DNA from 3 places in the Chimaeribacter sp. YP20170169 genome. Region 2 is predicted to be linked to each of the others. Evidence: predicted binding sites of a transcription regulator. Region 2 holds the regulator's gene; each other region holds the start of a gene.
What was found. Region 2 encodes ArgR, which controls arginine synthesis, uptake and breakdown. Its sites were predicted from a motif close to ANTGAATAAAAATACANT; they were not measured.

Region 1: argC (N-acetyl-gamma-glutamyl-phosphate reductase) is a predicted target of ArgR. The motif match lies at 3,518-3,535, and genes of this name have one in related genera.
Region 3: argF (ornithine carbamoyltransferase) is a predicted target of ArgR. The motif match lies at 7,441-7,458, and genes of this name have one in related genera.

Annotation. Positions count from the first base shown of each region.
Region 1 is NZ_CP176824.1:3,745,550-3,755,700, forward strand. Features, by position in the region: gene argH (argininosuccinate lyase) at 1-155, opposite strand, end outside; gene ACK3SD_RS17065 (argininosuccinate synthase) at 250-1,464, opposite strand; gene argB (acetylglutamate kinase) at 1,511-2,284, opposite strand; gene argC (N-acetyl-gamma-glutamyl-phosphate reductase) at 2,357-3,361, opposite strand; gene argE (acetylornithine deacetylase) at 3,582-4,733, shown strand; gene ppc (phosphoenolpyruvate carboxylase) at 4,955-7,591, shown strand; gene metF (methylenetetrahydrofolate reductase) at 7,689-8,591, opposite strand; gene ACK3SD_RS17095 (bifunctional aspartate kinase/homoserine dehydrogenase II) at 8,826-10,151, opposite strand, start outside.
Region 2 is NZ_CP176824.1:415,311-425,461, reverse strand. Features, by position in the region: gene dacB (serine-type D-Ala-D-Ala carboxypeptidase) at 1-552, shown strand, start outside; gene cgtA (Obg family GTPase CgtA) at 595-1,767, opposite strand; gene ACK3SD_RS01990 (DMT family transporter) at 1,783-2,754, opposite strand; gene rpmA (50S ribosomal protein L27) at 2,840-3,097, opposite strand; gene rplU (50S ribosomal protein L21) at 3,112-3,423, opposite strand; gene ispB (octaprenyl diphosphate synthase) at 3,684-4,655, shown strand; gene ACK3SD_RS01970 (helix-turn-helix domain-containing protein) at 4,987-5,286, shown strand; gene mdh (malate dehydrogenase) at 5,311-6,249, opposite strand; gene argR (transcriptional regulator ArgR) at 6,704-7,174, shown strand; gene yhcN (peroxide/acid stress response protein YhcN) at 7,578-7,841, shown strand; gene ACK3SD_RS01950 (YdgH/BhsA/McbA-like domain containing protein) at 7,963-8,223, shown strand; gene ACK3SD_RS01945 (hypothetical protein) at 8,296-8,529, shown strand; gene mpl (UDP-N-acetylmuramate:L-alanyl-gamma-D-glutamyl-meso-diaminopimelate ligase) at 8,639-10,006, opposite strand.
Region 3 is NZ_CP176824.1:3,356,687-3,366,837, forward strand. Features, by position in the region: gene pepA (leucyl aminopeptidase) at 1-518, shown strand, start outside; gene ACK3SD_RS15295 (DNA polymerase III subunit chi) at 593-1,042, shown strand; gene ACK3SD_RS15300 (valine--tRNA ligase) at 1,055-3,910, shown strand; gene ACK3SD_RS15305 (GNAT family N-acetyltransferase) at 4,044-4,547, shown strand; gene ACK3SD_RS15310 (MurR/RpiR family transcriptional regulator) at 4,557-5,291, shown strand; gene ACK3SD_RS15315 (6-phospho-beta-glucosidase) at 5,406-6,842, shown strand; gene rraB (ribonuclease E inhibitor RraB) at 6,895-7,320, opposite strand; gene argF (ornithine carbamoyltransferase) at 7,491-8,501, shown strand; gene ACK3SD_RS15330 (alpha-amylase family glycosyl hydrolase) at 8,645-10,151, shown strand, end outside.

The sequences.
Region 1 (10,151 bases), 570 kb from region 2:
TGCGTCAGCACGTTGACCGTCACCAGCGCCTTCGACCACGCGACCGAGCCGACAATATCCTGCTCGGCCAGCCGGTAATCAAAGCGCAGGGAGTCATTGAGTTGTTTGAACCGTTGGTCTGCTGCTTGGGTAAAACGCCCGCCCCAAAGTGCCATAGTGTCCGTCCTTCTGTTTCATGCTGTGACTGACAGGGCGCCGTGGCGCCCTGTTGAAAATTGGCTGACAAGGGCCGCTGCCGGCCCCTGACGATTACTGCTTCTTCGCGTTCAGCGCACGGATGCGGGAAGAGAGCGAGAAGAGACGGATGAAGCCGCCGGCGTGGCTGTGGTCGTACACCTCATCTTCACCAAAGGTGGCGAACTCTTCAGAGTAGAGGCTGTTGGCAGACTGCTTCTGGATGGCGGTGGCGGTGCCCTTGTAGAGTTTCACTACCACTTCGCCATTCACCTCTTCTGCCAGCGCTTCTGCCGCCGCCTGAATGGACTGACGCAGCGGGGCGAACCAGCGGCCGTCATACACTACATAGGACATCTCATGGCCCAGCTGCTCACGCCATTTGAAGCTGTCGCGGTCCAGCACCAGCTGCTCAACGCCACGCAGGGCTGCCATCATGATGGTGCCCCCTGGGGTTTCGTAGCAGCCGCGGGACTTGATGCCCACCAGACGGTTCTCGACGATGTCGATACGGCCGACGCCGTGCTTCACGCCCAGCTCGTTCAGCGCTTCCAGACACTTGAACGGGCTTAACGCTTGGCCGTTTACTGCCACCACGCAGCCCTTCTCAACCTTGACGGTCACCAGCTCCGGCTGATCCGGTGCCTCTTCCGGGTCAACTGTCCAGGCCCAGCAATCTTTGTTGGCCGCGTTCCACGGGCTTTCCAGCACGCCACCTTCGGTGGAGATGTGCCAGGCGTTCTCGTCACGGCTGTAGATCTTCTCCAGCGACGCGGTGGTCGGGATATCACGCTCTTTCAGGTAGGCCAGCAGCGCCTCACGGGAGCGCAGATCCCACTCACGCCACGGTGCCACTACTTGCAGCTGCGGGGCCAGTGCGGTGTAGGTGGTTTCGAAACGCACCTGATCGTTGCCCTTGCCAGTTGCGCCGTGGCACAGGGCGTCCGCGCCCACTTTCAGTGCCAGTTCCACCTGCGCCTTGGCGATCAGCGGACGCGCCATGGAAGTACCCAGCAGGTAGCTCCCTTCGTACAGGGCGCCGGTTTGCAGCACCGGGTAGACGTAATCCTTGATGAACTCTTCACGCAGATCCACCACATGGCACTCAGAGGCACCGGTACGCAGGGCTTTTTTCTCAATCCCTTCCAGATCGCCGCGCTCCTGGCCGATATCAGCGACGAACGCCACCACTTCGCAATCGTAGTTCTCTTTCAGCCACGGAATGATTGCAGAGGTGTCCAGACCGCCGGAGTAGGCCAGAACGATTTTTTTGATGCCTTTGGTTTGCATGATGATTTCCTTGAAACAGAGTCGATATATTCGTTATAAGCCCGGATTAAGCCAGGATGCGGGTGCCGATGGCCACGCCGTTAAACAGGGCCGGCAGCTTTTCGGTGTTGCGCCAGCTGGCGATATCTACCGGGCGGCCCAGGGTGCGCGCCGCGTCCAGCGCGGCATTCACTTTCACCACCATGCCGTCGGTGATGATGCCCTGAGCGATCAGCTGCTCCGCTTTTTCTGCGGTCATCTCAGCGATGCGCTGTCCTTTGCCATCCAAAATGCCGCTGACGTCGGAGAGCAGAATCAGATCTGCGCCCAGCGTTTCCGCCAGCGCGGTCGCCGCCTGATCGGCATTGACGTTCATCAGCTCGCCGCTTGCGGTGATACCGATGGAGCTGACAATCGGCAGGTAGCCGGCCGCCAGCAGGGTGTTGAGCAGGTCAGGGTTGCCGGGCGCGGCCTTGCCGACGTGGCCCAGCGCCTCATCCAGCGGGGTCACACTGACCGCGTTGCCGTCGGCGAGGCTCAGGCCCACGGCATTGATGTTGTTTTTCAGCGCCCAGGCCAGCAGGGTTTTGTTGGCGGTACCAGCCAGCGCACCGGTGATGATGTCGATCTGGTCAGCTGGCGTGACGCGCAGCCCCTGCTTCTTCACCACCGGCAGGGAGAGCTTCTTCATCAGCTCATCCACCAGACAGCCGCCGCCGTGGACGATCACCAGCGGGCGCTGGTGCGCTTGCCGGTAGGCCACCAGCGCGCCAAACAGGCGCTCCAGCGCCTCTTCGCTGTCCAGCAGCACGCCACCGAGTTTGATAATTAATGGATTCATCGTTCGCCCCTTAACCTGTTGAAATCTTTTTATCCAATGTGTCCGGGCGCCGCCATGCGGCACCACTGGGAATTACAGCAGCGACTGGGTCTCCGGGAAGCCGAAGCGCAGGTTCAGGCACTGCACTGCCTGGGCAGAGGCCCCTTTCAACAGGTTGTCCTCCGTGGCAACGACAATCAGGTGCTCGCCCTGCACGGCAAAGCCGATATCGCAGAACGGCAGGCCGACCACATCCTTCAGCGCCGGCACCCCTTTCTCATAGAGGCGCACCAGCGGCTTGTGGTGGTAGGCCGTGTGGAACGCTTCCGCCACATCCTGCGCCGTGACACCCGGTTTCAGGCGGCAGGTGATGGTCTCCAGAATGCCGCGCGGGAAGTTGCCCAAATGCGGCGTGAAGATCACCTGCCGGCCAAGGTGGCTGGCGATCTCGGGCTGGTGACGATGGGTAAAGATGCCGTAGGGCTGGAGGCTGGTCTCACAGACGCTGCTGGCAAGGCTGGCCTTGCGTCCCGCGCCGCTGACGCCGCTGGTGGCGTTGATCACCGGCCACTGCGCCAGGTCGAGCAGGTCGTTGTCGATCAGCGGCTTCAGCGACAGCTGCGCCGCCGTCGGGTAGCAGCCCGGCACCGCGATCAGCTGGGCATCTTTCAATGCCTCGGTGTTCCACTCCGCCAGGCCATAAACCGCCTTTTCCAGCCAGTCGAGATGCTGGTGCTCAAAGCCATAGAATTCACTGTAGAAGGCCGGGTCTTGTACGCGATAGGCACCGGAGAGGTCGAAGACCACACAGCCCGCGGCCAAAAACTGCGGGGCCAGATCGTGGCTGACCGCATGGGCGGTGGCGAGGAACACCACGTCCACGCCCTGTGCGGCGGCGGCGACATCCTCCAGCGGCTGCACCGGCAGATCGATGATGCCCTTCAGCTGCGGGTGCAACTCAGAGAGCAATTTTCCTGCATCTGCACTTTGCGCTGAAACCATCAAACCGGTTATGTTCATATGCGGATGACGATTCAAGTAGGTCGCGAGTTCCGCTCCGGCATAACCACTGGCTCCAACAATCAGCGTATTCAACATGAGGACCGTTCACCTTCTTAGTGATGGATGGCTGACGCAGCACGTCAGACGTTAATACAGGGTAGCGGGTTGCCAGCACTCTGTTGCCGTTCACCCGTGGTGTTGAGCCGGCGGTTTTTTAACCGGGCCGTTACCGGTTTCTTTCCGCTCAGGCTTACTGTATTTTTATTCAAAATAAATGCATGAATATTGATACTATCCTAACAAAGGGCTGTCAACAGTGAAGATGAAATTACCTCCTTTTATTGAGCTATACCGGGCGCTGATCGCCACGCCATCCATCAGCGCCACCGACAGCGCCCTCGACCAGAGCAATGAGGGGTTAATCACTCTGCTTGCTGGTTGGTTTCGCGATTTGGGCTTTGAGGTAGACATCCAGCCGGTGCCGGATACGCACAATAAATTCAACATGATAGCCAGCATCGGCAGTGGCAGTGGCGGCCTGCTGCTGGCCGGCCACACTGACACCGTGCCCTTTGACGATGGCCGCTGGACGCGCGACCCCTTCACCCTGACTGAGCATGAAAACCGCCTCTATGGCCTCGGCACCGCCGATATGAAGGGTTTCTTCGCCTTTATCCTTGATGCGCTGCGCGACATCGACCTGAGCAAACTGAATAAGCCGCTCTATATCCTGGCGACGGCGGATGAAGAGACCACCATGGCTGGCGCGAGCTATTTTGCCCGCTCCACCACGCTGCGGCCGGAGTGCGCCATTATCGGCGAACCCACCTCGCTGAAGCCGGTGCGCGCCCACAAGGGGCACATGTCAAGCGCCATCCGCATCACCGGCCAGTCGGGCCACTCCAGCGACCCGTCGCGCGGCGTCAACGCCATCGAACTGATGCATGAGTCCATCACCCAACTGATGGGGCTGCGCAACGCGCTGAAAGAGCGCTACCACCACGACGGCTTCGTCATTCCCTACCCGACGATGAACTTCGGCCATATCCACGGCGGCGACGCCTCCAACCGCATCTGCGCCTGCTGCGAACTGCACATGGACATGCGCCCGCTGCCGGGGCTGACGCTGTCAGACCTGAATGAGATGCTGAACCTGGCGCTCGAGCCAGTCAGCCAGCGCTGGCCGGGGCGGCTGACCGTCACCGAATTGCACCCGCCAGTGCCGGGCTACGAGTGCCCGGCGGAGCACCCGCTGGTCAAGGTGGTGGAGAAACTGCTCGGCACGCGCACCGAGATCGTCAACTACTGCACCGAGGCACCCTTCATCCAGCAGATCTGCCCGACGCTGGTGCTCGGCCCCGGCTCCATTGAGCAGGCACACCAGCCGGATGAGTACCTGGACATGGGCTTCATCCAGCCGACGCGCACGCTGCTGACCCAGGTGATCCACCACTTCTGCCACGGCTGACCGCCACGGCATGGCGCGCAGATTAGTCAGGCTGATAACCGGCGCGCTGTAATTAAATTTCAACAGATTTGCCGCCAAACGGCGTTTTAGGAGTAAGGGAAACGCCGCTTTTAAGGTACATATAGGGGTAGGCTGCGCGGCCGATGGCGTGATGCACGGGCGAGGCCTTACGGGTGAAAGTTACTTACAAAACAAGAAACGAGAGAAACAGGTCAGGGTCTATGAACGAACAATATTCTGCAATGCGAAGTAATGTCAGTATGCTCGGCAAACTGCTCGGTGAAACCATTAAGGAAACACTGGGCGAACACATTCTGGATCGCGTCGAAACCATCCGTAAGCTCTCCAAGTCATCCCGCGCGGGCAATGAGGAGCATCGCCAGAAACTGCTCTCCACCCTGCAAAACCTCTCCAATGAGGAGTTGTTACCGGTCGCCCGCGCCTTCAGCCAGTTCCTTAACCTGACCAACACGGCGGAGCAGTACCACAGCATCTCGCCGAATGGCGAGGCCGCCAGCAACCCGGAGGCGCTGGCCCGTTTGCTCACGCGCCTGAAAGAGAACAGCGTCACGCAGGATCAGCTGCGCGATGCGGTGGACAACCTCTCCATTGAACTGGTGCTGACCGCGCACCCGACCGAGATCACCCGCCGCACCCTGATCCACAAGATGGTTGAGGTGAACACCTGCCTGAGCCAGCTCGACCACAACGATCTGGCCGACTACGAGCGCAACAAAATCATGCGTCGCCTGCGCCAGCTGATCGCCCAGTCCTGGCACACCGATGAGATCCGCAAACACCGCCCGTCGCCGATTGATGAGGCCAAGTGGGGCTTTGCGGTGGTGGAGAACAGCCTGTGGGAGGGCGTGCCGGCCTTCCTGCGCGAACTGAATGAGCAACTGGAGAGCGCCATCGGCTACCAACTGCCGGTGGAGGCCAACCCGGTGCGCTTCACCTCCTGGATGGGTGGCGACCGCGACGGCAACCCGAACGTGACCGCCGAGATCACCCGCCGCGCCCTGCTGCTGAGCCGCTGGAAAGCCGCTGACCTGTTCCTGCGTGACATCGCGGTGCTGGTGTCGGAGCTGTCGATGTCCGAATGCACGCCAGAACTGCGCGCCCGCGCTGGCGGCGATGAGGTGCTGGAGCCGTACCGCGAGATCGTCAAGGGCGTGCGTAGCCAGCTCACCAAAACTCAGACCTACCTCGAGGCGCGCCTCAAGGGCGAGCACGCGGTGCGTCCGCATGACCTGCTGGTGCAGAACGAACAGCTGTGGGAGCCGCTCTACGCCTGCTACCAGTCGCTGCACGCCTGCGGCATGGGCATCATCGCCAACGGCCAGTTGCTGGACACCCTGCGCCGCATCCGCTGTTTCGGCGTGCCGCTGGTGCGCATCGACGTACGTCAGGAGAGCACCCGCCACACCGAGGCGATCGCTGAGATCACCCGCTATCTGGGGCTGGGCGACTACGAAAGCTGGTCAGAGGCGGACAAGCAGGCCTTCCTGATTCGCGAACTGAACTCCAAGCGCCCGCTGGTGCCGCGCCAGTGGGAGCCAAGCGCCGAGACGCTGGAAGTGCTGGAGACCTGCAAGGTGATCGCCGAGGCACCGCAAGGCTCCATCGCCGCCTATGTCATCTCAATGGCGCGCACCCCGTCGGACGTGCTGGCGGTGCAACTGCTGCTCAAAGAGGCGGGCTGCCCGTTCCAAATCCCGGTCGCGCCGCTGTTTGAGACGCTGGATGACCTGAACAACGCCGACACGGTAATGACCCAGTTGCTGAACATCGACTGGTATCGCGGCTACATTCAGGGCAAGCAGATGGTGATGATTGGCTACTCCGACTCGGCCAAGGACGCTGGCGTGATGGCTGCCTCCTGGGCGCAGTACCGCGCGCAAGAGGCGTTGCTCAACACCTGCGAAAAAGCGGGTGTGGCGCTCACCCTGTTCCACGGACGCGGCGGCTCGATTGGCCGTGGCGGCGCACCGGCCCATGCCGCCCTGCTCTCCCAGCCGCCAGGCAGCCTGAAGGGCGGCCTGCGCGTGACCGAACAGGGCGAGATGATCCGCTTCAAATTCGGCCTGCCAGAAGTAACCATCAGTAGCCTGGCGCTCTATACCGGGGCGATTCTGGAGGCCAACCTGCTGCCGCCGCCGGAGCCAAAACCAGAGTGGCGGCGTGTCATGGATCTGCTCTCTGACGTCTCCTGCACCATGTACCGCGGCTACGTGCGGGAAAACCCCGACTTCGTGCCCTACTTCCGTGCCGCCACGCCGGAGCTGGAGCTGGGCAAACTGCCGCTCGGCTCGCGCCCGGCCAAGCGTCGTCCGAATGGCGGCGTGGAGAGCCTGCGCGCCATCCCGTGGATCTTCGCCTGGACGCAGAACCGCCTGATGCTACCGGCCTGGCTGGGCGCGGGCGCGGCGCTGCAAAAAGCGGTGGAAGAGGGCAACCAGGATGAGCTGGAGACCATGTGCCGCGACTGGCCCTTCTTCTCCACGCGCATCGGGATGCTGGAGATGGTGTTCGCCAAGGCTGACCTGTGGCTGGCGGAGTACTACGACCAGCGGCTGGTGGACAAGTCACTCTGGCCGCTCGGCAAGCAGTTGCGTGACCAGCTGGCCAGCGACATCAACGTGGTGCTGACCATCGCCAATGACGATCACCTGATGGCTGACCTGCCGTGGATTGCCGAATCCATCGCGCTGCGCAACGTCTACACCGACCCGCTGAACGTGTTGCAGGCGGAGTTGCTGCACCGCCTGCGCCAGCAGGAGGAGTCCGATCCGCAAGTGGAACTGGCACTGATGGTCACCATCGCGGGCGTCGCCGCCGGGATGCGCAACACCGGTTAAACCGGCGAGTGAACGGCACAGGACGCCTGCGGGCGTCCTTTTTTATGCGCCAAAAACAGCCGGGGCCGCGCATGGCGGCCCCGGTGGCAAGCGGGAATCAAGCGTGGACAGGCACCGCCGGGCGAATGCCCAGCGTGTGGCAGATGGCGTAGCTCATCTCGGCGCGGTTCAGGGTGTAGAAGTGAAAATCCTTCACGCCCTCACGGCTGAGGATCTTCACCATGTCCATCGCGATGTTGGCGCCCACCAGCTTGCGCGTCTCCGGGTCATCATCCAGCCCCTCGAACATGTGGGTCATCCACTGCGGCACCCGCACGTTGGTCATGGTGGCGAAGCGCTGCAATTGCTTGAAATTGGAGACCGGCAGGATGCCCGGCACAATCTCTACGTCAATGCCGGCGGTGACGCAGCGGTCACGGAAGCGCAGGTAGCTCTCCACGTCAAAGAAGAATTGGGTGATGGCGCGGCTGGCACCGGCGTCGATTTTACGCTTCAGGTTGATCAAATCCGCCTGTGCGCTTTTTGCCTCCGGGTGCACTTCCGGGTAGGCGGCCACCGAGATGTCGAAGTCCCCCACCTCTTTCAGCAGCGCCACCAGATCGGTCGCGTACATCTCCGGCTTGCCGCCGTGCGGGGGCAGGTCGCCGCGCAGGGCCACAATGTGGCGGATGCCGCTCTCCCAGTAGTCGCGGGCGATCTGGCGCAACTCGTCACGGCTGGCGTCGATGCAGGTCAGGTGCGGGGCGGCTTCCAGCCCGGTGCGATCCTTGATCCCTTTGATGATGCTGTGGGTGCGATCGCGCTCGCCGGAGTTGGCGCCGTAGGTGACGGAGACGAATTTCGGTTTCAGGCTGCTGAGGCGGTCGATGGAGCTCCACAACGTCTCTTCCATCTCGCTGGTACGCGGCGGGAAGAACTCAAAGGAAACATTAAATTGGCCCTGAAGCTCCGACAGGCTTTGGTTCAGCGCGTCCCGTTGGTTTGCGTGGAAAAAACTCATGCCCCTACCTCATCAATCACTGCGTTGTCGTTGTCACCGCTCTCTCATCGTTAGCGTCATAAGCGTCTAGACGTCTAAACGGATGGATAGAAAATGACGGAGATTGCTCAAAGAGTCAACTGAATAATGTGTAGTTTCCGTGATTAATCTTCACGCAAAGTGAAAAAAATTCAAGGGGAAATGGGCTGGGGGAGAAAACGCCTTCTACCGCGCTGGCAGAAGGCGTTGAATCAATTAGAGAAGTCGTGCGAGGCGGTTGAGATCCGACTGGATGGCCCCGGCGGTGACGTCACGGCCCGCGCCCGGCCCGCGGATCACCAGCGGGTTATCGCGATACCAGCGGCTCTCAATCGCGAACACATTATCGCACGGCAGCAGCGCGGCCAGCGGGTGCTCCGGGCGCACCGCTTCCACGCCGACGCGCGCCTTGCCGTTGGCATCGAAGCGGGCGACGTAGCGCAGCACCAGCCCCATCTCATTGGCGGCTTCCAGACGCTGCACCATCTGCTCATTCAGCGCGTCGCCGTTCTCAAAGAACTGATCCACGCTGCCAACGGCGCAGTGGGGCGGCACCAGCGACTCCACGCGCACTTGATTCGGCTCGATGTCATAGCCCGCCTCACGCGCCAGAATCACCAGCTTGCGCATCACGTCCTGACCCGAGAGATCGTCACGCGGGTCTGGCTCGGTCAGCCCCTGCTGCCACGCCTGATCCACCAGCTCGGTGAAGGGCACGGTGCCATCAAATTGCAGGAACAGCCACGACAGCGTGCCAGAGAAGATGCCGCTGAGCGCCAGAATGGAGTCGCCGCTGTCACGCAGGTCACGCACCGTGTGGTTGACCGGCAGGCCAGCGCCGACCGTGGCGTTGTAAAGCCAGCGGCTGCCGGTCTTGGCGAAGGCATCGCGGATCTGGCGATAGTTGTCGCTGCATGACGCACCAGCCAGTTTGTTGGCGCTGATGACGTGGAAGCCGTAGCTAGCGAAGTCCAGGTACTGGTTGGCGAGGTTCTCGCTGGCGGTGACATCCAGCACCACCAGATCGTCGTAGGGGTGGGCGCGCATCCAGAGGAACAGCGACTCCTCATCGTGCTCGCGCGCCTCATCATCAAAGAAGGCCAGCGCGCGGCTGGCGTCCAGCCCGTCGTAGCTCAGCAGGCTGCGGCGGCTGTCCACCACGCCAGCCAGCACAAACTCATAGCCGCTGCGGGCGGAGATATTCTTCTGCTCCCGCGCGAACAGCTCCAGCCAGCGCGACCCGATGTTGCCTTTGCCAAACAGCATCAGGCCGATTTGCTTCTCGGCACGGAACAGCGAGTGGTGCAGCCCCTGAATCAGGTGTTCGGTCGGGCCGACGCGCAGTACCGCCACCAGACTGATGCCATCCTCCGCCTGCCAGACAAACTCCACTGGCTGGTCTTTCAGCTCCTGATAGAAGCGGTGGCTGTGCAGCGGGTTCTTGCAGACGCCCGCCCCCACCAGCGCCACCAGCGCCAGTCCCTCACGCAGGTGCAGTTGGCCCGGCAGGCCAGCATCCTCCAGCACGCGCAGGGCGCTATT
Region 2 (10,151 bases):
CTGCATGACCTGCTGAAGATTATGCTGAAGAAGTCTGACAACATGATTGCCGATACGGTCTTCCGCACCATCGGCCATGAGCGCTTTGGCGTGCCGGGTACCTGGCGTGCCGGGGCGGACGCGGTACGTCAGGTGCTGCGCCAAAAGGCCGGTGTCGATCTGGGCAACAGCATGGTGGTGGATGGCTCCGGCCTGTCGCGCCACAACCTGCTCGCCCCTGCCACCATGATGCAGGCGCTGCAATATATCGCCCAGCACGACAATGAACTGGACTTCATCTCGATGCTACCGCTGGCTGGCTATGACGGCACGCTACGCTACCGTGGCGGCCTGCACGAGGCCGGGGTGGATGGCAAGGTGTCAGCGAAGACCGGTGCGCTCCAGGGCGTCTACAACCTCGCTGGCTTTATTACTACCGCCAGCGGCCAGAAGATGGCGTTCGTGCAGTACCTCTCCGGCTATGCCGTGCCGCCAGAGGATCAGCGCACCCGCCGTGCGCCGCTGGTGAGGTTTGAGAGCCGCCTCTATCGCGACATCTACCAAAACAACTAACCATAAAAAAAGGCTGCCTCAGGCAGCCTTTTTTGTATGCGATTAACGCTGGTAGATGATCTCGACGCCTTCGTCGTCATCTTCATCCCAATCGTCATCCCACTCCTCTTCGGCTTCCGCTTCTGCTTCGGCCAGCTGTTCACGGTGGTAGTCATCCCACATGAACTCCGCTTTCTCCGGCTTGATCTCTTCGATCGCCATCTCACGCGGCTGCGTGTTGAGGAAACTCATGACATCCCAGCACAGCGCGTTGACGCCAGCGCGGTTGGCTGCCGAGATCATGTAGTATTTGCCTTCCCAGCCCATCTCCTCGACGATCGCCTTGGCGCGCGCTTCGGCTTCCTCGTCATCCAGCAGGTCAACTTTGTTGAAGATCAGCCAGCGCTGCTTCCCAGCCAGCTTCTCGCTGTACTGATGCAGCTCATTGATGATGATGCGGGCGTTCTCCACCGGGTTGGACTCGTCGATCGGCGCGATGTCCACCAGATGTAGCAGCACGCGGCAGCGCTCCAGGTGCTTCAGGAAGCGGATACCGAGGCCCGCGCCCTCAGAGGCGCCCTCAATCAGGCCGGGAATATCCGCGACCACGAAGCTCTGCTCGCTATCCATGCGCACCACACCGAGGCTTGGCACCAGCGTGGTGAACGGATAGTCCGCCACTTTTGGCTTAGCCGCGGATACTGCGCGGATGAAAGTGGATTTGCCAGCGTTCGGCAGGCCCAGCATCCCCACATCTGCCAGCAGCAGCAGCTCCAGGTTCAGATCGCGCTTCTCACCCGGTGTCCCCATGGTTTTCTGGCGCGGGGTACGGTTAACTGAGGATTTGAAACGGGTGTTGCCCAGGCCGTGGAAGCCGCCCTTGGCGACCATCAGGCGCTGCTGGTGGCGGGTCATGTCGCCCAGCACCTCGCCCGTGCCCTGATCAAGCACGCGCGTACCGACCGGCACCTTGATGGTGACATCTTTACCGCGCTTGCCGGTACAGTCACGGCTCTGGCCGTTCTCGCCACGCTCGGCGCGGAAGGACTTCTCAAAACGGTAGTCGATCAGGGTGTTCAGGTTCTCATCCGCCAGCAGGTAGACATCGCCGCCGTCGCCGCCGTCACCGCCGTCCGGGCCGCCCTTCGGGATATATTTTTCACGGCGGAAACTGACACAGCCGTTACCGCCATCACCTGCTACCACCAGAATCGTGGCTTCATCTACAAACTTCATTTGCGTCTCCGTAAATCATTCGTCCGGCTGCTTGAGTGAAGCCACCAGACTTTTTTCTGTCCGCCCCGGCCACCAACGGTGACCGATCGCGGAAAACATTGCCCCTGACACCACAACCATCGCCCCGAGGTATCCCACCACATTCAGCGCAGGCGACGCGAAGAGTTGCGGCCAGGCCAATGCCAGTAAATTCGAAAATAGCAGGGTAAACAGCGGCGTCAGCGTCACCAGAGCACTTACCTGTGCCGCCTGCCAGCGTGCCATTGCCTCTGCCAGCGCCCCATAGCCAATCAGGGTATTGGCCCCGCAAAAGAGCAGGCAAGCCAGTTGCCAGCCACTCAGTTGCATGATCGCCTCTGGATGCGCCAGGGGGAAGAGTGCGATTGCACATAAAGTGTACAACAAGACCAGGATCTGTTGCGACGCCAATCGGCGCAGCAGAACCTTTTGCGCCACGCCGTAGCATACCCATACTGAAGCCGCGCAGACGCCCAGCAACACGCCCAGCGTGTAATCCGTCAGCCGGGTGAAGATCTCTATCAGGCTGCGGTTAAAGAACATCATCAGCCCGCAAATCAGCATCACGGCCCCAATTATCTGGGTGATGCGCATCCGCTCTTTCAAGATGAATACGCTGGCGATCATCATGCCAACCGGGGAGAGCTGGCCAATTACCTGCGAGGCGGTCGGGCTGAGGTACTGCAACGAGGAGCTAAAGAACAGGAAGTTCCCCAGCAGGCCGCCAGTGGCAATCGCCAGCAACAGCAGCCAGCGCGGCCGGCCGAACAGGTGCAGCGACGGCAACTGATGGCGGGCTGCCAGCAGCGTACCCAAGCCGAGCGCCGCCATGCTGAAGCGATACCAGACAATCGTAAACGGGTCCATCACCTGGAGCACCTGCTTCATCGCGATGGGCAGCGCGCCCCAAAACACGGCGGTGGTGAGCGCCAGTGAGATGCCAATGCCTGCCTGCTGTCTGGTGTCCATAACCTGCCCTGCCGTCCTCTCTAAAATGTAAAAAGCCCCGCAACATAATTGCGGGGCTTACATCTACCAGTTAGGCTCGAGAAACTTATTCAGCAACGATGCTGATAAATTTACGATTGTTCGGGCCTTTAACTTCGAACTTAACTTTACCGTCAGCCAGTGCGAACAGGGTGTGGTCTTTGCCGCAACCTACGTTGGTGCCTGCGTGGAACTTAGTTCCGCGCTGACGAACGATGATGCTGCCTGCCAGTACTGCTTCGCCGCCAAAGCGTTTCACGCCCAGACGTTTAGCTTCAGAATCGCGACCGTTACGAGTTGAGCCGCCAGCCTTTTTATGTGCCATTTAATGCTCTCCTATTAAGCGCTGATACCGGTGATTTTCACATCAGTGAACCACTGACGGTGGCCCTGCTGCTTACGGTAGTGTTTACGACGACGGAACTTAACGATTTTGATTTTCTCGCCACGACCGTGCGCAACAACTTCAGCGGTAACTTTGCCGCCATTGACGAAAGGAACGCCGATGTTGATCTCTTCACCATTGGCAATCATCAGCACTTGGTCAAACTCAACAGCTTCACCAGTTGCGATGTCCAGCTTTTCCAAGCGAACGGTTTGACCTTCGCTTACTCGGTGTTGTTTACCACCACTTTGGAAAACCGCGTACATATAAAACTCCGCTTTCCGCGCACTCGCCTTTGTAGTTCAGAGCGCGCTATAAATATTCACAATAGGGCGCGAATTCTACGCAAAAAAGCATCGCATGACAAGAGCAGAATAAAGTCAAAAGAAGAAAAAAAGCACAGCTCATTTCGCGACGTTTATCTATGCCATTTTTCAAGTACAATCATACTCACTGTTACTACGATGAGCCGCTGCACGCGGTGCTCCCATTCATGGTGAAGAGCATCCCAGTAGAAAAAAATACAATGAACCTTGAACAGATTACCGACCTAACCGCGCAAGATATGGCGGCCGTGAACGCGACAATCCTCGACCAACTCAACTCTGATGTCTCCCTCATCAATCAGTTGGGTTACTACATCATCAGCGGCGGCGGCAAGCGCATTCGCCCGATGATCGCGGTGCTGGCGGCCCGGGCGCTCGACTATGACGGGGAGCAGCATGTCACCGTCGCGGCGCTGATTGAATTTATCCACACCGCCACCCTGCTGCATGACGATGTGGTGGATGAGTCGGACATGCGCCGCGGCAAGGCCACGGCCAACGCTGCCTTTGGCAACGCCGCCAGCGTATTGGTGGGCGATTTTATCTATACCCGTGCCTTCCAGATGATGACCAGCCTCGGCTCGTTGCGCGTACTGGCGCTGATGTCTGAGGCGGTGAACGTGATTGCCGAGGGTGAAGTGTTGCAGCTGATGAACTGCAATGACCCGGACATCACCGAAGAGAGCTACCTGCGGGTCATCTACAGCAAGACCGCCCGCCTGTTTGAGGCCGCTGCGCAGGCGTCCGCCATTCTGGCAGGTGCCGATGAGCAGCAAGAGCGTGCCCTGCAGGATTATGGCCGCTACCTTGGCACCGCTTTCCAGCTGATTGATGACCTGCTGGACTACGATGCCGATGGCGCGACGCTGGGCAAAAACACCGGTGACGATCTGGATGAGGGCAAGCCGACGCTGCCGCTGTTACACGCGATGCAGCATGGCACACCTGCCCAGGCCGCGATGATCCGCCAGGCAATTGAAGAGGGCAATGGCCGCCACCTGCTGGAGCCGGTGCTGGAGACCATGCATCAGGCGGGCTCCCTCGCCTACACCCGCCAGCGGGCAGAAGAGGAAGCGGACAAGGCCATCGCCTGTCTGAGCATTCTGCCGCCCTCCCCGTGGCGTCAGGCTCTAGAAGGACTGGCGCATATCGCCGTTAAACGCGATTTCTGACGCGCTGTCCTGCCCGTCGCCCGCTTGCGGGGGCGGGCCTCTCCCCTCCCCCGGCTACCTGTTAGCCACCCGATGTCGCCCCCTCCTTTTCCGAAAAAATAACCATTTCAAGCTTCAATTTATTTCTGAAAAACCATTAGCCCTTATAATCTTTATTTATGCAATTTATCGTTTTTTCTGTCTTTTTTGCATAAAATGTTGCCAGTTCGCACATTTTTTTCCTTTCGTTTAGAAAGGCATTTGCGCATTTATCAGAAATTTGGTGTGATATTTTTTCTGAAAAAATGAGTGTTTCTGGTTGATCAGTGGATTTACAAATAGGGATGAAGATATGCGGGTAAGGAAACAGGATTGGCATCCAGCGGACATTATGGCTGCATTACGTAAAAAGAAGATGACGCTGGCGGCGTTGTCACGGGCATCGGGATTAAGCTCATCCACCCTCTCCAACGCGCTCTATCGCTCTTGGCCAAAGGGCGAGAAGATCATCGCGGAGGCGCTGGGCCTTTCCCCCGGCCAGATCTGGCCAAGCCGTTACTATGATCCTGTCACTAAAACGATTAGTGCTCAGAAACCGTTGCGCGCCGCCAGAGTGAAACAGACGGGCGATCGGGAAGAACCGCTGGCATAAGGCCAGCGGCAGTCAGGCAGGGTGTTATGGGTTAACGAACTGTTCACCCAGCTCAATATCCTTGCGCAGTACCTCCAGCATCCCCTCCAGCGCCTGCCGTTCGGCATCGCTCAGTGCACCAATCTCTTTGCGCTCTACCACGCCCTCTTTGCCCAGCAGTAGCGGTTGGGCGAAGAAGCGGGCATAGCGGCCATCGCCCTCAACGTAGGCGCACTCCACCACATTGCTCTCCCCTTGAAGCGCACGTACCAAAGACAGCCCAAAGCGCGCAGCGGCCTGGCCCATCGACAGAGTGGCGGAGCCGCCACCGGCTTTGGCCTCGACCACTTCCGTACCGGCGTTCTGGATACGCTTGGTCAGGTCGGCGGCCTCTTGCTCGCTGAAGGTCACGCCCGAGACTTGCGACAGCAGTGGCAGGATGGTCACCCCGGAGTGACCGCCAATCACCGGCACCTCAATCTCCTCGGGCTGCTTACCCTTCAGGGCGGCGACAAAGGTGTTGGCGCGGATGGTGTCCAGCGTCGTCACGCCAAACAGGCGGTTCTTGTCATAGACGCCCGCCTGTTTCAGCACTTCCGCGGCGATCGCCACCGTGGTGTTGACCGGGTTGGTGATAATGCCAATCAGCGCCGTCGGGCAGGTTTTCGCGACCTGCTGAATCAGGTTACGTACGATGCCGGCGTTAACGTTGAACAGGTCGGAGCGATCCATGCCCGGCTTGCGGGCAACGCCAGCGGAAATAAGCACGATGTCCGCCCCGTGCAGTGCCGGGGTGGCGTCTTCACCGCTGAAGCCCTCAATCTTGACGGCAGTGGGGATATGGCTGAGATCGACCGCCACACCGGGGGTAACGGGGGCGATGTCATATAAAGAGAGTTCCGAACCTGAAGGCAGTTGGGTCTTTAGCAAAAGGGCGAGCGCCTGACCAATGCCGCCGGCTGCGCCGAGGATTGCAACTTTCATCCTATACTCCTTTTTTATGGTAAACGTAAAAATGCCGTGAATTCAAAACATTAATACTTTACGTCATCGCGAGATCCACCACAAATCCTTACCGGATCTGTGCGGGCATGTGCGATAGGTCAGCCCGAACATTAAGGAAAGCGTGAAGTGAGTGAAAAGTGTGGTGCACAGAACGAGACTCCAGTATGACATGCCCGGCCCTGCACAATCCGTGAGCTGCATTACAGTGATGAATAACATTCGTACAACACCATTTTAATATCAATATCACGTATTGCCAGCCGCGGAAAAAGCTTCGCCAATTGGCATATTCATGAGGAGGCGATTTTGCTACACTCCGCGGCTTTCCTTGTGAGAGTAAGCCTGCAATGATTCAGGCCCCTGCTCGACATTGCATAAAAATTCATATATATGCATAATAATGACTTCAACTCTGATGATTCCACGGTGCACTATGCGTAATCCCGCAAAACAAGAAGATCTGATCAAGGCCTTTAAGGCGCTGCTGAAAGAAGAAAAATTCAGTTCTCAAAGCGAGATTGTTCAGGCGTTGCAAGAGGAAGGGTTTGATAACATCAACCAGTCCAAAGTCTCCCGTATGCTGACCAAATTTGGCGCGGTGCGTACCCGCAATGCCAAGATGGAGATGGTCTACTGCCTGCCGGCAGAGTTGGGCGTGCCCACCACCACCAGCCCGTTGAAGAATCTGGTGCTGGACGTGGATTACAATGACTCCGTGGTGGTCATCCGCACCAGCCCCGGTGCCGCGCAGCTGATTGCCCGTCTGTTGGACTCACTGGGCAAATCCGAGGGTATCCTCGGCACTATCGCCGGGGATGACACCATCTTCACCACCCCGGCCAGTGGCTTCAGCGTCAAGCAGCTCTATGATGCCATTCTGGGTCTGTTTGAGCAGGAGCTCTAATCTGCCCCCAACGGCGCCTGTGCGCCGTTATACTTTTCTTACCCGCTGACCGTCCGGTAAAATTACCTTCCTGAACTTCCTCATACGTGATTATCCCGCTTCTGCACCACTCTTTCGCCGATCCAACCACAAAATAATGTGACCACAGCATATCGCCCTGTCAGAAAGCGCACTTTTGGTCAAAGCCAGTCATGTCCCTGATCTTACGAAAAATTAACGTTTTTCGAACGTAAATTAATCAATTTTTATGCTTTGTGGTTATAAAAAAATCACAATCGCACACAAAGTAACCTCAAAAACTATTAGCGTCCTATTTATTTTTAGATGTAACGAGGCGTATACTTCGTTTCGTGATGTGAATCACATAAATCTAACGAATAATAAAGCACGACGAGGACAAACCATGAACATTAAGACAAGTATCGCGACTCTGAGCATTCTATCTGCACTGTCATTCGGCGCATTTGCAGCACAATCTGTTGATGCCAATCAGGCGGCTGGCCTGCAATCGATGGGCACCATCACCGTGAGCGGTGTGACCGCTGCACCGTCAGATATCCGTCAGCAACTCTCTGAAAAAGCAGACAGCAAGGGTGCCAAAGCCTACCGTGTGGTTGAGGCTTACACCAACGGCAACTACCACGCCACCGCCGAGATCTACCAGTAATCGCTGGCGACCACGCCACGCTGAGGGGGCGCCCGCTCCCGCTGACTTACCTGTAACAACCGATAGGCCGAAACTGTGATGTAGCCTTAGCGGTTGTTCTGCAACCTTAAGGAATTTAATCATGAAAATGAAAGCAACCTTTGCCGCCCTGGCCCTGTTCTCCGCCCTCTCTGCTGGCGCATCCGCCGCCGAGTTGGTGACCGCCCCGACCCATGACATGACCCCGGTCGGTACTGTCAGCGTCAGCGGCGTAGATGGCTCACCCACCGCCATCCGTCAGGCGCTCTCTGATGCCGCCGACAGTAAAGGCGCTAAAGCCTATCGGGTGGTGGAAGCCTACTCCAACGGCAACTACCACGCGACAGCGGAAATCTACCAGTAATCGCCGATGCGGCCCGGCCTACTCCCGCAAGATGATGGGAGCACATTGGGCGGCCGCCTACAGGAAAGCATCGTGTTAAGCAAGTTAATCCCAGCCCTGATGGCCATGCTGGCGGGCCTCGCCCCTGTTGCCCATGCCGAAACCTCCGGCAGCGCAGAGACGGCCCCCGCCATGCAACATGCCGAATCCCTGCCCCTGAGCCTTTCTCAGGTGCTGATGGGCACCTCGGCACAGGGTGAACACCTCACCCCCGCCATCAGCGGCACGCTAGAAAGTCAGGCATGGCACCACGCCGCTGCCAAATAAATACCCTCGTCCTCTCCGACGAACCCCATTGCCCCTGCCTGCAGGGGCTTTTTTATGGCACTTGCCCATAAAAAAGGGGCCGAAGCCCCCTTGTTTATCGCATGGTGATTCACTGCGCCGCTTTGGCCGCCAGCTTCTCCAGCAGTTTGGTATGGATGCCGCCAAACCCGCCGTTACTCATCACCAGAATATGGTCGCCAGCGTGGGCCGCTTTTACCACCATGTCCGCCAGAGTATCGACGTCCGCGCTCCAGTAGGCAGGCTGCACGCACGCCTCGGAGACTTCCGCCACCTGCCACGGGATATTCTGCGGCTGAAGCAGGTAGACCTCATCGGCACGCCCCAGCGCTGGTGCCAGCTCATTTTTGCTCATGCCCAGCTTCATGGTATTGGAGCGCGGCTCCAGCACCGCCAGAATACGCGCCGTGCCGCCCACCTTGCTGCGCAGCGCCGCCAGGGTGGCAAGGATCGCCGTTGGGTGATGGGCGAAATCGTCATAGACGGTCACGCCGTTGGCCTCGCCGCGCAGCTCCAGACGGCGGCGGGCGTTGATGAAGCCGCACAGCGCCCGGCAGGCGTCCGCCGGCGCTACGCCGACGTGGCGCGCCGCGGCAATCGCCATCAGGCCATTGTGCATGTTGTGCTCGCCTACCAACGCCCAGCTCACCTCGCCAACCCGCTCGCCCTCGAGGAAGACCTCGAACTTGCTGGCGTCCGGCGTCAGCTTGGCAGCGCGCCAACGGCCATCTTCGCCCACGAACTCCTGCTCGCTCCAGCAGCCCATCGCCATCACCTGCTTTAGGTGGGAGTCGTGATCCGGCAGGATAATCTTCCCTTGCCCCGGCACCAGCCGCACCAGATGGTGGAACTGCTTCTGGATCGCCTTCAGATCGTCGAAGATGTCGGCATGATCAAACTCCAGATTGTTCAGGATCAGGGTACGCGGGCAGTAGTGGACAAACTTGGATCGTTTGTCGAAGAAGGCGCAGTCATACTCATCCGCCTCAATCACGAAGAACGGGCTGCCGCCCAGACGGGCAGAGACCTCAAAGTTGCCCGGCACGCCGCCGATCACAAAGCCCGGCTGGTAGCCGCACTCTTCCAGGATCCAGGTGACCATGCCGGCGGTGGTGGTTTTGCCGTGCGTCCCGGCAACGGCGATGACCCAGCGTTCACGCAGCACATCGTCATGCAGCCACTGCGGGCCTGACATATAGCGGATGCCACGCTCCAACACTGCCTCCACGCACGGGTTGCCGCGCGTCATGGCGTTGCCGATGATCACCAGATCCGGCGCGGGATCGAGCTGTGCCGGATCGTATCCCTGGATAAGGTTGATGCCCTGGTTCTCCAGCAGTGTGCTCATCGGCGGATAGACATTGTCGTCAGAGCCGGTTACCTCATGGCCCAGCGAGCGGGCCAGCATCGCCAGCCCGCCCATAAAGGTGCCGCAGATACCAAGAATATGAATACGCATATTATTTCCATTTGATCACTTTGGGTCAGCCGGTATTCTACCGCTCGGAATCGTCCAGAAGAAATGGATTTGCCTATGAATCGTCCATATCTTTACGTTAAACTGGCTCAGCTTATGTTGGTGGTTTGTAACCGAAACCACTTTC
Region 3 (10,151 bases), 960 kb from region 2:
TCCGCCCCGGTGACATCCTCACCACCATGTCCGGCCAGACGGTGGAGGTGCTCAACACCGACGCCGAGGGCCGTCTGGTGCTGTGTGACGCCCTGACCTACGTCGAGCGCTTCGACCCGGAGCTGGTGATTGACGTGGCGACCCTGACCGGGGCCTGCGTAGTCGCGCTGGGCCACCAGATCACCGGGTTGATGTCCAACCACAACCCACTGGCGCACGAGCTGATCAGCGCCGCCGATCTGGCGGGCGACCGCGCCTGGCGCCTGCCGCTGCATGAGGAGTACCAGGAGCTGCTGGACTCCAACTTCGCGGACATGGCGAACATCGGCGGCCGCGCCGGTGGCGCAATCACCGCTGGCTGCTTCCTGTCGCGCTTCACCCGCAAGTATTCGTGGGCGCACCTGGACATCGCTGGCACCGGCTGGCGCTCCGGCAAGGCCAAGGGCGCGACCGGCCGCCCGGTGGCACTGCTGACCCAGTTCCTGCTTAACCGCGCCGGCATGAACGGCGACGAGTAACCGCCCTGCCGCCGGGCCTCGCCCGGCGGCATCGCCCCACCCGCCACCCGCCCCACCCGACCAATGGCAACGCAATGAAAAACGCAACCTTCTATCTTTTGGAGAGTGAGACCGCCGAGGATGGCATGACGGCCCATGAGGCGCTGGCCTGCGATCTGGCTGCCGAGCGCTGGCGCGCCGGTAAACGGGTGCTGATCGCCTGTGAAGACCAGCAACAGGCACAGCGGCTGGACGATGCCCTGTGGCAGCGCCAGCCGGAGGCTTTTGTGCCGCACAATCTGGCGGGCGAAGGGCCGCGCTACGGCGCGCCGGTGGAGATCTGCTGGCCGGGCAAACGCGGCAATGCGCCGCGCGATCTGCTGATCAGCCTGCTGCCGCAGTTCGCAGATTTTGCCACCGCTTTCCATGAAGTGATAGACTTCGTTCCTTATCCCGAATCCCTGAAACAGTTGGCGCGCGACCGCTATAAAGCCTATCGCAGCGTCGGCTTCCATTTGACCACGGCCCAGCCGCCAACTCACTGACATACAAGCGAAATGGAAAAGACATATAACCCGCAAGACATCGAGCAACCGCTCTACGAGCATTGGGAGCAGCAGGGCTACTTCAAGCCGAACGGCGACAGCAGCCAGGAGAGCTACTGCATCATGATCCCGCCGCCGAACGTCACCGGCAGCTTGCACATGGGTCACGCCTTCCAGCAAACCATCATGGACACCATGATCCGCTACCAGCGTATGCAGGGGAAAAACACCCTGTGGCAGGCAGGCACCGACCATGCCGGTATCGCCACGCAAATGGTGGTTGAGCGCAAGATCGCCGCGGAAGAGGGCAAAACCCGCCATGACTATGGCCGTGACGCCTTCATTGACAAGATCTGGCAGTGGAAAGGCGAATCCGGCGGCACCATCACCCGCCAAATGCGCCGTCTGGGCGACTCCGTGGATTGGGAGCGCGAGCGCTTCACCATGGATGAGAGCCTCTCCGAGGCAGTGAAAGAGGTGTTCGTGCGCCTCTATCAGGAAGACCTGATTTACCGTGGCAAGCGTCTGGTGAATTGGGATCCGAAACTGCGCACCGCCATCTCTGATCTGGAAGTGGAGAACCGCGAGTCGAAAGGCTCCATGTGGCATATCCGCTATCCGCTGGCCGACGGCGTGAAGACCGCCGAGGGCCTCGACTATCTGGTGGTCGCCACCACCCGTCCAGAGACCCTGCTGGGTGACACCGGCGTGGCGGTCAACCCGGAAGATCCGCGCTACAAGGATCTGATCGGCAAAGAGATCATCCTGCCGCTGGTCGGCCGCCGCATCCCGATCGTGGGCGACGAGCACGCCGACATGGAGAAAGGCACCGGCTGCGTGAAGATCACCCCGGCGCACGACTTCAACGACTATGAAGTGGGCAAGCGCCACGGCCTGCCGATGATCAACATCCTGACCTTCGATGGCGACATCCGCCAGGTGGCCGAGGTGTTTGACACCAATGGCCGCGAGAGCACCGCCTGCGACAACGCCATCCCGGCGGCGTTCCAGAACCTCGAGCGCTTCGCTGCCCGCAAGGCAGTGGTCGCGGCCATCGAGGAGCTGGGCCTGCTGGAGGAGATCAAGCCGCACGATCTGACGGTGCCTTACGGCGACCGCGGCGGCGTGGTGATCGAGCCGATGCTGACCGACCAGTGGTACGTGCGTGCGGACGTGCTGGCGAAACCGGCGGTTGAGGCGGTTGAGAACGGTGATATCCAGTTCGTGCCGAAGCAGTACGAGAACATGTATTTCAGCTGGATGCGTGACATTCAGGACTGGTGCATCTCCCGTCAGCTGTGGTGGGGCCACCGCATCCCGGCGTGGTATGACGAGGCGGGCAACGTCTACGTCGGCCGCACCGAAGAGGAAGTGCGCCGTGAAAACAGCCTGGATGCCGCCGTCGCGCTGCGCCAGGATGAAGACGTGCTGGACACCTGGTTCTCCTCCGCGCTGTGGACTTTCTCCACCCTCGGCTGGCCGAACCAGACCCCAGACCTGAAAGCCTTCCACCCCACCAGCGTGGTGGTAAGTGGCTTCGACATCATCTTCTTCTGGATCGCACGCATGATCATGATGACCATGCACTTCGTGAAGGATGAGGATGGCAAGCCGCAGGTGCCGTTCCACACCGTCTACATGACCGGCCTGATCCGCGATGAAGAGGGCCAGAAGATGTCCAAGTCCAAGGGCAACGTGATTGACCCGCTGGACATGATCGATGGCATCTCGCTGGAAGACCTGCTGGAGAAGCGCACCGGCAACATGATGCAGCCGCAGCTGGCGGAGAAGATCCGCAAGCGCACCGAGAAGCAGTTCCCGAACGGCATTGAGCCGCACGGCACCGACGCCCTGCGCTTCACGCTGGCGGCGCTGGCCTCGACCGGCCGCGACATCAACTGGGACATGAAGCGCCTTGAGGGTTACCGCAACTTCTGTAACAAGCTGTGGAACGCCAGCCGCTTCGTGCTGATGAACACCGAGGATCAGGATTGTGGCCTGAACGGCGGCGAGCTGCGTCTGTCGCTGGCGGATCGCTGGATCCTGGCGGAGTTCAACCAGACGGTGAAAGCCTACCGCGAGGCGCTGGACAGCTACCGCTTCGACCTGGCCGCCGGCGTGTTGTATGAGTTCACCTGGAACCAGTTCTGTGACTGGTATCTGGAGCTGACCAAGCCGGTCATGAACGGCGGCAGCGAGGCTGAGCTGCGTGGCACCCGCCACACGCTGGTCACTGTGCTGGAGTCGCTGCTGCGTCTGGCGCACCCGATCATTCCATTCATCACCGAGACCATCTGGCAGCGTGTGAAGGGACTGAAGGGCATCACCGCTGACACCATCATGCTGCAACCCTTCCCGGCGTATGACGCCGAGCAGGTGGATGCGCAGGCGCTGGCCGATCTGGAGTGGATCAAGCAGGCGATCATCGCCGTGCGTAACATCCGCGCTGAGATGAACATCGCGCCGAGCAAGCCGCTGGACGTGCTGCTGCGTGGGGCGGATGCCGCCACCCAGCGCCGGGTGAATGAGAACCTGAGCTTCATCAAATCGCTGGCCCGTCTGGAGAGCATCACCCTGCTGGCCGACGGCGAGAAAGGCCCGGTCTCCGTCACCAAGCTGGTGGAGGGCGCAGAGCTGCTGATCCCGATGGCCGGTCTGGTGGACAAAGCCGCCGAGCTGGATCGTCTGGCGAAGGAAGTGGCGAAGCTGGATGCAGAAGTGAGCCGCATTGAGGCCAAACTCTCCAACGAAGGCTTTGTGGCGCGCGCGCCGGAAGCCGTGGTCGCCAAGGAGCGCGAGCGCCTTGACGCCTGCGCACAGGCGAAAACCAAGCTGCTGGAGCAGCAGGTAACCATCGCCGCGCTCTAAGCCTGACCGCCGTCAGTGAAAAGCCAGCCTTCGGGCTGGCTTTTTTATTTTGCATTTCTGATGGTTTGCGTAATAGTAACCGGATCCACCGGCAGCCCCGCCGGCCCCTTTTTTCCTTTTCGAGTAGAGTGCCATGACCATTGCAACGCCTTCCCGTGTCGTCGTCCGCCCGCTGACAGAACAGGACAACGCCGCCATCGCCCACGTCATCCGCACGGTCTCCACGGAGTTTGGCCTCACCGCCGACAAGGGTTACGCCGTGGCTGACCCGACGCTGGATGACCTCCATGCCGTCTACCGCCAGCCGCGCAGCGTCTACTGGGTGGTGGAGGCGGATGGCGAGATCGCCGGCGGCGGCGGGCTGGCCCCGCTGGCAGGCGCGGAGCCGGGGCTGTGCGAGTTGCAGAAGATGTACTTTATGCCGGTGCTGCGCGGCCAGGGGCTGGCGAAACGGCTGGTGCTGGATGCGCTGGCGTTCGCCCGCACTCAGGGTTTCACCCACTGCTATCTGGAGACCACCGCCTGCCTCAATCAGGCCATCGCGCTCTATGAGCACCTCGGCTTTGAGCACATTGATGGCCCGCTCGGGGCCACCGGCCACGGCGACTGTGAAGTCACCATGCTGAAAGCGCTGTAGGGCCGCCGGATGTTCAGCTACCAGGAAGTATCCTGCCTGAATGAGCTGGAGCTGTTGGTCTACCACTATGTGCTGAAGCACCGCCAGCAGGTGATCTACATGACCATCCGCGAGCTAGCGGAGGAGGTGGGCGTCTCGACCACCACCATCCTGCGCTTCTGCAAAAAGATGGGCTACGCCGGCTATTCGGAGTTCCGCGTGCGTTACAAGCTGTTCCTGCAACAGGAGCAGGCGACGGTGCCGGCCTTTGGCATCAGCGAGCTGATCCACTATTTCCGCAGCATCGACAATGTGGAATTTGACCAGCAACTGAATGCCGCCGCCGCCATGATTGCCGAGAATGAGCGTATTATTTTTGTCGGTGCCGGCACCTCTGGCACCCTCGGGAAATATGGCGCGCGCTTCTTTTCCAACGTCGGGAAATTCAGCACCCACATCGACGATCCCTATTATCCGGTCAACAGTGACATGTACCGCAAGGCGGTGGCGATTATTCTCTCTGTCTCGGGCGAAACCCACGAAATGCTGCGCATTGCCAGCCAGTTCCGCCTGCACCAGTGCCGGATCATCAGCATTACCAATGGCGATAGCTCCTCGCTGGCGCAATTGGCCGACATGAACATTGCCTACCATATGCCCTCAGTGCTGTTGCCGGGCCACCACAATATCACCACCCAGATTCCGGTGATCTATATTCTGGAAACCCTCGGCAAAAAAGTCGCGCAGGTGGCCCCGCTGCCTTAAAAAACAACCTGTTATCAGGGCGTGACATATTACCCGGCGCGTGCCTTGTTATATCGTGACTTTATTTTTTGTTTTTGCCAGACTCGGATTTATTTCCAAATGGAGCGGTTCACAATGGCAAAGCAGGGTTTACCAGATGATTTCCTGTGGGGCGGCGCGGTGGCGGCGCACCAGGTTGAGGGTGGCTGGGATCAGGGCGGCAAGGGCATCAGCATTGCCGACGTGCTCTCCGGCGGCGCGCATGGCGTGGACCGGGTGATCACCGACGGCATCCAGGAGGGATACCGCTACCCGAACCATGAGGCGGTCGATTTCTACCACCGCTACAAAGAGGACGTGGCGCTGTTTGCCGAGATGGGCTTCAGGTGCTTCCGTACCTCCATCGCCTGGACGCGCATCTTCCCGCGCGGCGACGAGCTGGAACCCAACGAGGCGGGCTTGCAGTTCTACGATGACCTGTTCGACGAGCTGCTGAAATATGGCATCGAGCCGGTGATCACCCTCTCCCACTTTGAGATGCCGTGGCATCTGGTGAAGGAGTATGGCGGCTGGAAAAACCGCAAGCTGGTGGAGTTCTTTGTGCGCTTTAGCGAAGTGGTGATGACCCGCTACCAGCACAAAGTGAAGTACTGGATGACCTTCAACGAGATCAACAACCAGCGTGACTGGCGCTACCCGCTGTTCGGTTACTGCTGCTCCGGCGTGGTCTTCACCGAGGAGCCAAACCCGGAAGAGACGATGTATCAGGTGCTGCACCACCAGTTCGTTGCCAGCGCCAAGGTGGTCAAACTCGGCCACCAGATCAACCCGGCCTTCAGCATCGGCTGTATGCTGGCCTGTGTGCCGATCTACCCCTACTCCTGCCACCCGGATGACATGATCTACTCGGTGGAGGCGATGCGCTCACGCTTCCTGTTCACCGACGTGCAGGTGCGCGGCTACTACCCGGCCTACATCCTGAAGGAGTGGGCGCGCCGTGGCTTCACTATCCAGATGGAAGAGGGCGACGCGCAGATCCTGCGTGAGGGCTGCACCGACTACATCGGCCTGAGCTATTACATGAGCAATGCCGTGTCGGCCCACACCCTCGGCGACACCGATGACATCGTCAGCTTCCCCGGCAGCCTGCCGAACCCGCACGTCAAGGCCTCCGACTGGGGCTGGCAGATTGATCCGGTGGGCCTGCGCTACTCGCTGAACGTGCTCTATGAGCGCTACCAGAAGCCGCTGTTTATCGTTGAGAACGGCTTTGGTGCCATCGACAAGCCGGGCGACGACGGCCAGATTCAGGATGATTACCGCATCGCCTATCTGAAGTCGCACATTGAGCAGATGAAAAAAGCGGTGATTGAGGATGGCGTGGAGCTGATGGGCTATACCCCGTGGGGCTGCATCGACTGTGTCTCCTTCACCACCGGCCAGTACAGCAAGCGCTACGGCTTCATCCACGTCGACAAATATGATGACGGCAGCGGCACCTTGGCGCGCTCGCGCAAGGCCAGCTTCGGCTGGTATCAGCAGGTGATCGCCAGCAACGGCGAGACGCTGTAACTCGCAGGCAAGAAAAAGGCGCCACCGGGGCGCCTTTTTTTATCGCGGGGAATCAGTGGCGTTTGCCGTCATCTTCCTCGTCGATGAAGTCCTCATCGTCATCATACTCGTCGCCTTCGCCGTCCGGGTCTTCAAAGTAGGTGCCCCAGCCGTCGTAGTTGACGTTGCAACGCTCTGCCAGCGCCACCAGCTGCTCGACCTGTGCGTCGATGATCTCAGCGTTCAGCGCCACTTCGCTGATCACGTCGCAGCACATCAGGCGGGTGCCATCCTCAACTTCCAGCTCCTCGGCGTCGGTCACTTCATAACCCAGCTTGAAGGCTTCAACGGCGGCCTGCTCCAGCACCTCGAACTTCTCCGCAGAGAGGTGGTGCTCAATGGTGTAGAGCGCATCGGGATCGCTGCCATCATCCAGCAGTTCTTCGATGATCAGACGGGTTTCTTCACGCTGTTCGTCCAGCAATTCGCGGTTTGCCATGCCTAAGTCCTCAGTCAGTGGGCGTATCTGCTCGCATTCTCCCACAGCGCCGCCCCCGCCTCCACCACAAACGTGAAAGATTTGTTTGCCGGGGTTGTAATTGCATATTCATACATATAGAGTGAATTTTAATTCATATTAATCTGATGGTCAGCATGGAGATCCACGCGATGAGTTCACTCTATAAACGTCACTTCCTCCGGTTACTTGATTTCACCCCACCTGAGCTAGAGAGCCTGCTGGCGCTGGCGGCACGGCTGAAAGCCGAGAAAAAACAGGGCACCGAAACGCCCCACCTGCGTGGCAAGAACATTGCGCTCATCTTCGAAAAAGACTCGACCCGTACCCGATGCTCTTTCGAAGTTGCCGCATTTGACCAGGGCGCGCGCGTCACCTACCTCGGCCCCAGCGGCAGCCAGATTGGCCACAAGGAGTCCATCAAGGACACTGCGCGCGTGCTGGGGCGGATGTATGACGGCATCCAGTACCGCGGCCACGGGCAGGCGATTGTCGATACGCTGGCGCAGTATGCTGGCGTGCCGGTCTGGAATGGCCTGACCGATGAGTTCCACCCGACGCAGCTGCTGGCCGATCTGCTGACCATCCGCGAGCACCTGCCGGGCCGCCCGTTGCAGGGGGTGAAGCTGGCCTATCTGGGCGACGCGCGCAATAACATGGGCAACTCGCTGCTGGAAGCGGCGGCGCTGGCCGGGCTGGATCTGCGGCTGGTGGCTCCGAGCGCCTGCTGGCCGGAGGCGGCGCTGGTGGCCGAGTGCAAGGCGCTGGCGCAGGCGCGCGGCGGTGACATCACCCTGACCGAGGATCGTGCCGCGGGCGTGGCGCAGGCCGATTTCCTCTATACCGATGTCTGGGTGTCGATGGGCGAGCCGAAAGAGGTATGGCAGGAGCGCATCGCGCTGCTGCGTGACTATCAGGTCAACAGCGCGCTGGTGCAGGCCACCGGCAACCCGCAGGTGAAGTTCCTGCACTGCCTGCCAGCGTTCCATGATGACCAGACCACCCTCGGCAAGCAGATGGCCGAGCAGTATGGCCTGCATGGCGGCATGGAGGTGACGGATGAGGTGTTTGAGTCGCCGCACAGCGTGGTGTTCGATCAGGCTGAGAACCGCCTGCACACCATCAAGGCGGTGATGGTCACCACCCTCAGCGCCGAGGCGTAATTTCCCCTTAGGCGGCGTGGGGTTAGCCCTCCATGCCGCCTGCCGCGCATTCACATTGGCTTGCACTTTTCCGCTGCTTTTTCCGCCGTTCCGCTTAATTCTCGACTACCCTTTTCCAGACAGCAGCCGAAGAGGGAGAGGTCATGAGCGCCAACAAACTGGAATTTGCGCAACGGTTAGAAAAACTGCTCGGCAACATCTATCCGCGTGAACACATTGCGCACCTGTTGAGGCAGATCTTCCGGCTGGTTGCCAAGTGGCAGTATGGCAAGCACGCCAGTCCACACTGGGTGGATGGCAACAGCATTTACCTAATCACCTACGGGGACAGCATCCACCACGGCGACGAGAAGCCGCTGGCGACGCTCAACCAGTTTGCCCGCAAATATTTCGATGGGCTGGTGACGGACATCCATATCCTGCCGATGTACCCCTACAGCTCGGACGACGGTTTCAGCGTGATTGACTACCGCCGCATCGACGAGCGGCTGGGCGGCTGGGGCGACCTGAAGGCGCTGTCGCAGAACTTCAACCTGATGTTTGACTGCGTGATCAACCACGTCTCGCGCTCCAGCGAGTGGGTGCACGGCTACATGCATGGCGACCCGCACTTCGACAACTACCTGATCGCCGCCAACCCGGCGCTCGACTACAGCCGGGTGGTGCGCCCGCGCTCCTCGCGCCTACTGACGCCGATGACCAAGGCCAACGGCGAGCTGGTCTACCTCTGGACCACCTTCAGCGACGACCAGATCGACATCAACTTCCACAACCCCCAGGTGTTGCTGGAGAGCATCGATATCCTGCTGCAGTACGCCGCCAGCGGCGGGCAGTCGATCCGCTTGGACGCCATCGGCTACATCTGGAAGGAGCCGGGCACCCGCTGCATCCACCTGCCGCAGGCGCACAACATCATCAAGGTGTGGCGCACGGTACTCGACTACGTGATCCCTGGCACCCGGCTGATCACCGAAACCAACGTGCCGCACCATGAGAACATCAGCTACTTCGGCCACGGTGACGAGGCCCACATGGTCTACCAGTTCCCGCTGCCGCCACTGACGCTGCACGCCTTCATGCGTCAGGACACCACGGTGCTGACCAAGTGGGCACACGGCCTGAGCGCCGAGGCGCGCTACCCGGAGACCACCTACTTCAACTTCCTCGCTAGCCATGACGGCATTGGCCTGCGGCCGACCGAGACCTTCCTCGACGACAGCGAGCGGCAATTTATGGCGGCGGAAGTGATTCGCAAGGAGGGGCGCGTTTCGCACAAGGACAACGGCGACGGCACCTTCTCCCCCTATGAGCTGAACATCAACTACCTCAGCGCCCTGACCGAGAAGCAGGACAACAACGCGCTTAAGGCGAAAAAATTCATCGCCGCGCAGTCACTGCTGCTGTCGTTTGTCGGCGTGCCTGCACTCTACTACCACAGCCTGCTCGGCAGTGAGAATGACGTCGAGGGGATGCATCAGGCGGGGATCAACCGCCGCATCAACCGGCAGAAGCTGGAGGCGGACAAGGTGGAGCAGGAGCTGGCGAACCCGGAGAGCCTGCGCGCGCTGGTCTACAATGGCCTGCGCAAGCTGATTGAGCTGCGCCGCGCCCACCCGGCCTTCGCCCCGGCCTCCGGCCAGCGGGTGCTGG